Regions from separate parts of the Actinopolymorpha singaporensis genome, predicted to be linked through region 3. Evidence: riboswitches for the same ligand, from Rfam matches in the RefSeq annotation. Region 3 holds a riboswitch; each other region holds the start of a gene.
What was found. A riboswitch is a leader RNA that binds a small molecule or an ion and turns the genes downstream of it on or off. The one in region 3 is predicted to bind cyclic di-AMP.
Positions count from the first base shown of each region.

Region 1: linked by a shared signal. The riboswitch ahead of BLU27_RS24020 (C40 family peptidase) and the one ahead of BLU27_RS23040 (LysM peptidoglycan-binding domain-containing protein) in region 3 are both predicted to bind cyclic di-AMP.
Region 2: linked by a shared signal. The riboswitch ahead of BLU27_RS03895 (C40 family peptidase) and the one ahead of BLU27_RS23040 (LysM peptidoglycan-binding domain-containing protein) in region 3 are both predicted to bind cyclic di-AMP.

Region 1 is NZ_LT629732.1:5,361,772-5,365,036, reverse strand. Features, by position in the region: gene BLU27_RS24030 (NYN domain-containing protein) at 1-363, shown strand, start outside; gene BLU27_RS30010 (hypothetical protein) at 626-940, shown strand; cyclic di-AMP (ydaO/yuaA leader) riboswitch at 1,151-1,310, shown strand; gene BLU27_RS24020 (C40 family peptidase) at 1,321-2,352, shown strand; gene BLU27_RS24015 (hypothetical protein) at 2,449-3,265, shown strand, end outside.
Region 2 is NZ_LT629732.1:845,103-848,367, forward strand. Features, by position in the region: gene BLU27_RS03895 (C40 family peptidase) at 164-1,294, opposite strand; cyclic di-AMP (ydaO/yuaA leader) riboswitch at 1,303-1,461, opposite strand; gene BLU27_RS29470 (hypothetical protein) at 1,975-2,130, shown strand; gene BLU27_RS03905 (alpha/beta hydrolase) at 2,265-3,032, shown strand; gene BLU27_RS03910 (ABC transporter substrate-binding protein) at 3,037-3,265, opposite strand, start outside.
Region 3 is NZ_LT629732.1:5,132,972-5,136,236, forward strand. Features, by position in the region: gene BLU27_RS23035 (metallophosphoesterase family protein) at 1-1,080, opposite strand, end outside; cyclic di-AMP (ydaO/yuaA leader) riboswitch at 1,555-1,704, shown strand; gene BLU27_RS23040 (LysM peptidoglycan-binding domain-containing protein) at 1,710-2,384, shown strand; gene sigK (ECF RNA polymerase sigma factor SigK) at 2,498-3,100, shown strand; gene BLU27_RS23050 (anti-sigma factor) at 3,097-3,265, shown strand, end outside.

The sequences.
Region 1 (3,265 bases), 230 kb from region 3:
GTCGTGGACGGTTACAACGTGACCAAGACGGCCTGGCCGACTCTTCCGCTGGAGACCCAGCGGACCCGGTTGGTGACCGCGCTCGGCGGCGTGGCGGCCCGCACCGGCGCCGAGGTGACCTGCGTCTTCGACGGGGCGAAGCTCGCCGTGCCGCCGCCGCTGAACACGCCGAGAGGCGTGCGGGTCCGGTTCAGCCCGGCCGGGATCAGCGCCGACGACGTGATCCGCCAGCTGGTGGCGGCCGAGCCCGAGGGGCGTCCTGTCGTGGTCGTGTCGAGCGATCGGGAGATCGTGGACGGGGTACGCCGCTCCGGCGCGCGTCCGGTCGCCTCCGACGCGTTGGTGCGCCTGCTCGCGCGCTGACCGTGGTACCGCCCAGGGGACCTGGTTCGGGTCTGGTTCGGGTCTGGTCCGGACGCAGGTCCGGACGCCGGTCCGGACGCAGGTCCGGACGCCGGTCCGGACGCCGGTCACGTGCTGGTCCGAGGGCACTGTCGGTGGTCGTGTCTAACGTTTCCGGCAACGGCGAGTCCGGACGCGAGACAGGCGCCACCAGGTGCCGGGCGCACGGACGCCGGGGAGACGGACGGAGGGCAGCATGCGGATCCAGTGCGATCGCTGCGCAGTGCGGAAGCGACACTGCGAGGACTGCGTGGTCGCGGTCGTTCTCGGTGCGCCACCCGCGTCGATCGAGCCCGTGGGCGTCGAGCCCGTCGGGCCGGCGCCGGCGCAGGTGGAGCCGGTCGCGGTCGACGCTGCGTGGCTGGAGGCGTCGGGAGTCGCCCCGCCGGAGTTCGGCGAGGTGGGGTTCGAGCTCGACGAGGCGGACCGGAAGGCCCTCCGGGTGCTGGCCGAATCCGGCCTCTGGTCACCGGAGCACCCGCCGTGGCTGGCGGAGCCGGAGGCACCACACCGGGACGGGATGAAGGCCGCGCGGTGACGGTCCGGACGTGGCCGGGAGCGAAGAGTGTGGAAATCGCCAGGATCGGCGGCTGTCGCGTGTCGGCGTGACCGGTAACGCGGTGCCCTGATTTCCGTGGACTCCTCCGCAACGGGCCTGTCGGATTTGAAAGCCTCGGGCGCGATCACTACAGTGCCGCCCGAAGTGTCCGTTCTGCGTAAGTCGGCCACCCGGCCGACGCGGGCACCCGCTTAGTCTCCGCCGGCCAAACCGGAGGAGAGCCGGGGACCCAGGTTTCCCGGGGTGAATCGGCGGCCCTGGCGGTCACGTTGGACCGGCTGGACCACCGTAGGGCGGCTTCCCGGCCCGAACCCGTCAGCTGACCCGGTAGGCGTCTAGGAGAAGGGGCTCACCGCCCGATGTCCAACCGCCGCACCTGCCCATCCGGGCGCGCGCTGCTCGCCGTCGGCACCGCCACTGTCGCGCTCATCGCCGCGGTCCCCGGGGCCAGTTACGCCGAGCCCCGCCGCGACATCGGCCAGGTTCGCAAGCAGGTCGACGACCTCTACGCGCAGGCGGAGAAGGCCGCCGAGCAGGCCAACGAGCTGAACGACCAGACGAAGGTAATCGACCGCCGCGTCGGCAAGCTCGACGTGGACGTGGCCCGGCAGCAGAAGCGCCTGGACTCGCTGCGTGGCCAGATCGGCCAGTTCGCCGCCACCGAATACCGTGCGGGTGCCGTCGACAGCACGGTGCAGCTCCTGGTCGCCCAGGATCCGAAGGAATACATCGCCCAGATGAGCACCGCGCAGGCGTTCGCGGGCCAGCAGGACGATCTCCTCAAGCAGCTGCAGTCGGAGCAGAAGCGCCTGTCGGAGCAGAAGGCGGCCCGTCAGGCGGAGCTGACCCGCCTTCGCGAGGCCCGCGACGCCGCGAAGGCCCGCAAAAAGCAGGCCGACGCCAACGTCGCCAAGGCCAAGGCCGTCCTCGACCGGCTCACCGCCGCCGAGCGGCGCCGGGTGCAGGCTGCCGACCAGGCCCGCGAGCAGGCCGCACAGCGGTCCTCCCGCAGCCAGGAGCGCGTTCCGCTTCCGTCCGGCAGCGGCCGGGGCGCCACCGCCCTCGCATTCGCCCGTGCCCAGTTGGGAGAGCCCTACGTCTTCGGCGCCGCGGGCCCGAGCAGTTGGGACTGTTCCGGTCTGACGATGATGGCCTGGCGGCAGGCGGGGGTGTCCCTTCCGCACTCCTCCAGGTCGCAGTACGCCATGTCGGCCAAGGTGTCCCGTTCGCAGCTGCAGCCCGGTGACCTGGTGCTCTTCTACTCCGACCGGCACCACGTGGGCCTGTACGCCGGAAACGGCATGGTCATCCACGCTCCCCGCCCCGGCAAGGGCGTCGAATACCTCCCGATGCGCTACATGCCGTACGCCGGCGCCGTGCGGCCCGGATAAGCTCCCACACTGTTTCCTGCCGGCCCAAAGCTGTTCACTCGCCGCCTCTCCTCGTTCAGCAGGATAGGCGGCGACCATTTTCCGTACGATGCGGGTGTGATCGGCGACTCTCCGCAGCGGGTACGCCGTCGGGCCGCTCGGCGCCGACGGTTCGTCGGGCAGGCCCTCGCCGTTCTCGTCGCCGGCGTTCTGCTGGTGTCCGGAGCGTTCGCGTCCGCTGTGGCAGTGGCCACCGGATCGGCCGTTCCGTCCGCGGCCGGCGCACTGATGAACTCCGTCGGCGCCCCGTACCCGGCCGGCGGCTCCATCCCGGAGGTCCGGCCCACGGTCGCCGCCCGGGGTGGGCACCTCACTGCCCAGCGTGTCGCGGTGGCCGGGGAACTGCTCGCCCGCCAAAGCGCCGCGATCCGGGCGAACGACCGGCGCGCGTACCTCGCCACGGTCGATCCACGGGCCGGTTCCTACGCCGCCACAGCCGCCGACCTCTTCGACAACCTGCAGCGGATGCGGGTGCGCCAGGTGCGGTTCGGCACACCGGTCGTCGACTCGCGGGGGCTCACTCCTGCCCGGCGGGCCGCGCTTGGTCCCTCCGCCTGGGTCGCCTCGGTCGAACTGTCCTTCCGCCTCGCGAGCGGCGACACCCAGCCATGGAGGACCACGCTGCGGATGGCGTTCGTCGACCGGGACGGGGTCGGCTACGTCGCCGGCGACCGGGAAGGACAGGGAACCGATTCGTCCCTGCCACTGTGGATGACCGAACGGATCGAGGTCGTCCACGGTGAGCACAGCATGGTGGCGGGCTCAGGCCACCTGGACCAGCTTCGCCGCTTCGCCCGAACCGCCGATCTTGCCGTACGGCGGGTGTCGGAGGTGTGGGGGAGCAGTTGGGACCAGTACATCGTCGTCCTGGTGC
Region 2 (3,265 bases), 2.1 Mb from region 3:
CGTCGCCCGAAGTCATCGGTGACGCACCAGATGCACATCGCGGAGTGACCGGAGGAGAACCGAACGCGGATGTTGCTGGACAGCACGACAGGCGCTGACGCCAGCGGGGGGTTCCGGCATCAACGCCTGTCGTGGTTCGGGGGGGCGCGGAGAGGTGCGCGGCCTAGCCGGGCCGCACCGCTCCGGCGTAGGGCATGTATTCCATCTTGATGTACTCGACGGACTTACCCGGGCGCGGCGCGTGGATGACCATGCCGTTGCCCGCGTAGATGCCCACGTGGTGACGGTCGCTGTAGAAGAGCACCAGGTCACCGATCCGCAGCTGGGACTTGGAGATCTTGGTGGAGATGGCGTACTGCGAACGCGAGGAGTGCGGCAGGGAAACGCCCGCTGCTCCCCACGCGCCCATGGTGAGGCCGGAGCAGTCCCAGCTGTTGGGGCCGGCCGCACCGAAGACGTACGGCTCACCGAGCTGGGCCTTGGCGAACGCCAACGCGGTCGCGCCGCGGCCGCTGGAGGGCGCGGGAGCGGGAGCAGGTGCGGGACCCGGGTTGGACGGGGGGCCGGACTTCGGCGTGGTGCGGCTGCCACCGCCGGTGCTGCGCGTCGAACGAGCCGCCGCCTTCTCCCGCGCGGCCTGCTCGCGGGCGGCCTTCTCGCGGGCCGCGCGCTCGGCGGCCTCGATGCGCCGCTTCTGCTCGGCGGTCAGGCGATCGAGCAGGGCCTTCGCCTCGGCAGCGTTGCGGAGCGCGGTCTTCCGGCGGGCGTCGGCCTGGCTCTTGGCCTCGCGGTAGCTCGCGAGCTCCGCCGACCGGGCCGCACGCTGCTCGGCGAGCCGCTTCTGGCTTTCCTGCAGCTGCCGGAGCATGTCGCCCTGCTGGGCGTCGACGACCTTGACCGTGCGCATCCTGGCCAGGTATTCGTCCGGGTTCTTCGACACCGCGAGCTGAGCGGTCATGTCGACGTTGCCGGCGCGGTACTGGGCAGCGGCGAACTGTCCGATGTCGCCACGCAGAGCGCTCACGCGCTGCTGCTGGCGGGTGACGTCGGCGTCGAGGCTGCGCACCCGGCGGTTGATGGCCGTCATCTTGTCACCCAGCTCGTTGGCCTGCTCGGTGACCTTCTCGGCCTTCGCGTACAGCTCGTTGACCTGCTGGCGGACCTCACCGATGCTTCGCGTCGACGGCTCGGCGTAGCTGCTCGAACCGGGGAGCGCGACCAGAGCGGCCAGGGTCGCCGTGGTGGTGCCGACGACGAACAACGCGCGCCCTGACCGGGCCCTGCGGGTTGTCACAGGCGGTGCCTTTCTTCCTCAACGCCTACCGGGTGAGCTGACGGGTTCGGGCCGGGAAGTTGCCCTACGGCGGGTCCGGCGGTCAACGTGCGACCGTCGCGCCTGCCGATTCACCCCAGAAAACACGTGGTTCCCCGGCTCCCCGCAGGACTGATCCACGGTGGATCAACCCAACAGGGACTAAGCGAGACATCTGCGTCGACCCGGACGGCCGACTCAAACTGGACAGATATCTGATGGAGACCATAGTGACCAGTCCGTGATCAATCAACACCGGCACCCCTGAGAAGTTGTCCGGGAATTCGGCATCTCGCAAGGTTTGTTCCCGCTACGCGGGATCACCTCGGCATACGGGCTGGTCACAGCGTTGCGCAGAGGTTCAGCCGGGCGGAGGCACAGTGCGCACGCCCGACCGCGGTCGGCGGTGGAAAGCCGGAACGCGACCTCGCACGGACGCGCCACCTCACCATCACGAGTACGCAGGACGTCGGGCGGTCGGGGTTCCCGGCCGGATCGGCACACACAGCCGCTGCAACGGCAGGTCGCCCGCGTAATGATCACAGTCTGGAAACGAAGTCCGGACACAAGCCCGGAAGGCGGCTACGCTGCAGCACCGAAATTCCGGTACGGATCGCTAAGCTAGCCGACCGGTGACCCCCTAGAAAGATGAGGCTGTAACTGTGATCATCCTCGGCATCATCCTCACGATCCTGGGCTTCGCCCTGGGAATCTCGATCCTCTCGACCATCGGCATCATCCTGCTGGTCATCGGAGTGGTGCTGTTCATCCTGGGCGCCATCGGACGTCCGGTCGGCGGCCGGAAGGTCTGGTTCTGACCCGAATCAATCTGTGAGCCAACCGGCTCTCCCGGCAGTAGCTGGGCGACCGGGTTCGGCCGTTGCGCTGGCAGCCTTCCTTCGGGAAGGCTGCCAGCGACGTGTTTTCCGGCCACAGTGAAGGAGCTCCGCCGATGGCGTTGATGCGTTGCGACTTCTTCTCCGAGGCACTGGAGCTCAGCACCTCGATGACGGTGATCCTGCCGCAGGAGACGAGCACCCAGATCGGGATGTCCGGCGCCGCGCGCGCGGGCGGTGCCCCTGTGCTCTACCTGCTGCACGGCCTCAGTGACGACGACACCATCTGGCTGCGGCGTACGTCCATCGAACGCTACGTCTCCACGCTCGGCCTCGCGGTCGTCATGCCTGCAGTGCACCGCAGCTTCTACGCCGACGAGGCGCACGGCAACCGTTACTGGACTTTCCTGTCGGAGGAGCTTCCCTCCCTCGTCGACCACTTCTTCAAGGTGTCCACCCGTCGCCAGGACACGTTCGTCGCGGGCCTGTCGATGGGCGGGTACGGCGCCGTCAAGTGGGCCTTGCGCCAGCCGGAACGCTTCGCGGCGGCGGCCAGTCTCTCCGGGGCGCTCGACGTGGCCAACCCCGGTATGCGGCAAGGCCGGCCCGAACTCATGGACCGGGTCTTCGGCGAAGATGTCCGCGGCACCGACAACGACCTGCTGTGGCTGCTGGAGCAGGCCGCGAAGTCGGGCCGACAACTACCGGCTCTGCACGTGTCGTGTGGCACCGAGGATCACCTGCTGGCCCACAACCACGCGTTCGTCGACACCGCCCGCCGCCTGGACGTACCCGTCACGGTGGAGTACGAGCCCGGCGAGCACGAGTGGGGCCTGTGGGACCGCAAGATCCAGGACGTGCTCCGCTGGTTGCCGCTGTCCTGACGGCCTACTTGTAGTGCCTGGTGTAGCTCTCCTCGATCAGGTCGGCCCGCGACTGCAGCTGCTTCTGCAGCCGGCCGAAGACCGCCCCCACCGACACGGTGGGGGAGTACAGCTTCTGCAGGCCGACGTCCATCATGTAACCGGCGTTGGAAACCAGGGGACGAACGAGGTCCTGCGGCTTGGTCTTCGGTAGTTGCCGAAGCGCCGTGGAGAACTTGTCGTCCTGCCTGGTC
Region 3 (3,265 bases):
GACGGTGAGCCGCAACTCCTCCAGCGCGGCCCGGGCCGGCCCGGTCACCGGTAGGTCGTCCAGCATCTGGTCGTCGGGCAGAACGCCGACGTCCCAGTTCCGGCGCCATCGCTGGATCGCGGCGTACACCTCGGTCTGCGCGTCCAGCAGCACCTCCAGCCGCGTCAGCCCGGCGACGGACAGCGCGCCGCGGACGCCGAGGCGTACGACGGTGCGCGCCTTGTCCGGCTGCTCGCCCAGCCAGCGGTCGAGCGCGTCGAGGGAGCTGTCGCCGTCCACCTCGACCACCCGGGAGAGCAGCCGCCAGGTGCCCACGCGTTCAGGGCTGACGGTGCAGGTGGAGCCTCCCGGGCCGGTGGACAGCTCGACCAGGAGCACGTCACCGGGGTGTTCCTCCTCTGGGCGCGTCGGCTCCGGAGTGCCGGCGTACCAGATCCGGCCCGACTCGCCGACGGACGTACGCGAGTGCCGGTCGCCCAGCGCGGCGTAGTGGATCCGGCCGGCGGCGAGCGCCTCCTCCAGCGTCCGCAGGCGTACCAGAGCCGGCTCGCCGACGTCCGGGGCGAGGCTGTCCGTCTGGCCGTGGCCGACGAGGACCCGCACCACGCCCTCCGCGGGCGGGTCGGCGTCGAGCACGTCTGCCACCGGGTCGCGCAGTGGCCGGCGGGTACGCCACGGGGCACCGACCACCTCGACACCAGGAGCGGGCGTGCGGGGGTCGGAGTCGCGCAGCACCTCGACGTGGGACGGCAGGTGCGCGGCCAGCATCGGGCTCGCCCACACCGAACCCGGCTCCAGCGAGTCGTGGTTGCCCGGCAGCAGATAGACCGGGCAGGTGAGGGCCCGCAGCGCCTCGCACGCCCGCAACACGACCTTCCGGTCGACCTGGTTGGCGTCGAACACGTCACCGGCCACCACGACGAACGCCGCGGAGGTACGGGCGGCCACCGCGCCGATGCGTTCGATCGCGTCGACGCGCGCCTGGCCGTAACGAGCCTGCGCCTCCGGGCCGAGGAACCGGCGCATCATCCCGAGCTGCCAGTCGCCGGAGTGCAGGAACCTGATGGTGGTGTCGGGCATCGTGTCCCGAACGCTAGCGAGACCCGCGCCCGAACACCCGTTCGCCACGCGGAGACGACGAAAGCCCGCGCCCTCGGAGCCGTTCTTCGTCAACCACAGCGAGAAATTCCGGCGCGCCGCGGACCTGGTAAGACCGCGTCGCCGACCGCTCGCACAGCCTGGCGCGGCGGGCCGGTCACCGGCCAAGCAACCGCAGTCGTCATGGCCGTCACACCATCGCCTGCAACCCCGTCACCAGCGGTTTTGCCTTCTGTCGCAGCAATCTCGGCCGGCGCGCGGACGGCATCGTCAGCTCGTCGTCGGGTCATCGTCGGCCGGGTCGCACCCACTTCATCGTGGTAAACAAAGGACGGTCGCGACTTCGGTGAATCCTCTGGATCAGGTTGGCAACGAAACGATCACGTCGTACAGTCATTGCCGGTCGCGCCGACAGGGGGGCGGCTACGACCCGCTTCGCCTAGCTCCGCCCGGCGGTGTCGTCAGACCCGGTACTTCCATCGGGCGGAGACGGAGGAACCACATACGGACCCGGTGACGGGTCCTGGGGTGAAGCCGCCTCGGCGGCCGGGCACTTCCTCTCGCCCGAATCCGACAGCTAACTCCGCAGGCGACGGGAGGGAACCGATCTCATGGCCTATCAGGCAAAGCACCGCGGCGCCAGTCGTTCGAAGACCGTCGCCAAGCGCGTCACGCAGACCGCCGCCGTCACCGGTATCGCCGCCGCCGTCCCCGTGGTCGGAATGGCCGCTCCGGCCCACGCCGCCAGCACCGACACGTGGGAGCGCCTCGCCCAGTGCGAGAGCAGCGGCAACTGGCACATCAACACCGGCAACGGCTTCTACGGCGGCCTGCAGTTCACCCGTTCGACCTGGACCGGCTTCGGTGGCGGCAAGTACGCCTCCCGCGCCGACTACGCCAGCAAGTGGCAGCAGATCGCCATCGCCGAGAAGGTCCTGAAGGTGCAGGGCTGGAACGCCTGGCCTGCATGCTCGGCCAAGCTCGGCCTCGGCTCCGGCGACAAGGGCGGCAGCCCGAACACGCGCGCCCAGACGCAGGAGCGCAAGCAGCACAGCACCCGCTCCTCGCGTGGCACCTCCCGGCCGAAGATCGTGGCCAGGTCCACGCACTCCCGGCACGCGGCCACCGGCGCCAGGTACGTCGTCCGTCCGGGCGACACCCTGTCGACCATCGCGCAGGCGCAGGGTGTCGACGGCGGCTGGCGGGCGCTGTGGAAGCTCAACCGGAAGCTGGTCGGGAGCAACCCCAACCTGATCTTCCCGAACGAGCGGCTCCGCCTCGGCTGAGCCTGACCGCTTCACCAAGGTGAACGCCCCGACTGCTGCGGCGGTCGGGGCGTTCGTCCGTCCTGTCGGCCCCCTCCGCATCACGGTCGGCGGTGCACGCGAAGATGGACCCGATGAACGAGGCGCCCAGACCACCGCGACCGGTCGGTGACCCGTCGCCGACCGCCGGCGACCTCGTCCCCCGGGTGGCCCGGGGCGACGAGGAGGCCTTCGGCGCGCTGTACGACCTGCTGGCCCCGCAGGTGTTCGGCGTCGTCCGCCGCGTGCTGCGCAACCCCTCGCACGCGGAGGAGGTGAGCCAGGAGGTGTTCGTCGAGATCTGGCGTACGGCGTCCCGGTTCGACCCGTCCCGCGGCTCGGTACGCACGTGGGCGGCCACGCTGGCCCACCGCCGGGCCGTCGACCGCGTCCGGTCCGAGCAGGCGTCCACCGACCGCGAACGCCGGGCCGCGGCCGGCGACAACTCCCCCTCCTACGACCAGGTGGTCGAGGAGGTGACGGCGAGCCTGGAGCAGGAGCAGGTCCGCCGCTGTCTGGGTTCCCTCACCGACCTCCAGCGGCAGGCGGTGACCCTCGCCTACTACGTGGGGTACAACTACCGCGAGGTCGCCGAGCACCTCGGCGCCAACCTGGCCACGGTCAAGACACGCATGCGGGACGGGCTGGTCCGGCTCCGCGACTGCATCGGCGGCGTGGAGCTGGGGGCGCCGCGATGACGACCGCCTCCGGCGTGGCCGAGCAGCCCGACCGGCCCGACCTCCACTCGCTGGCTCCGCCGTACGTACTCGACGCGCTGCCCGAGCCGGAGCTGCGCGAGTTCGAGGCGCACCTGGCCACCTGCGCGACCTGCCGGGAGGAGGTACGCCAGCTGGGTGCCGTCG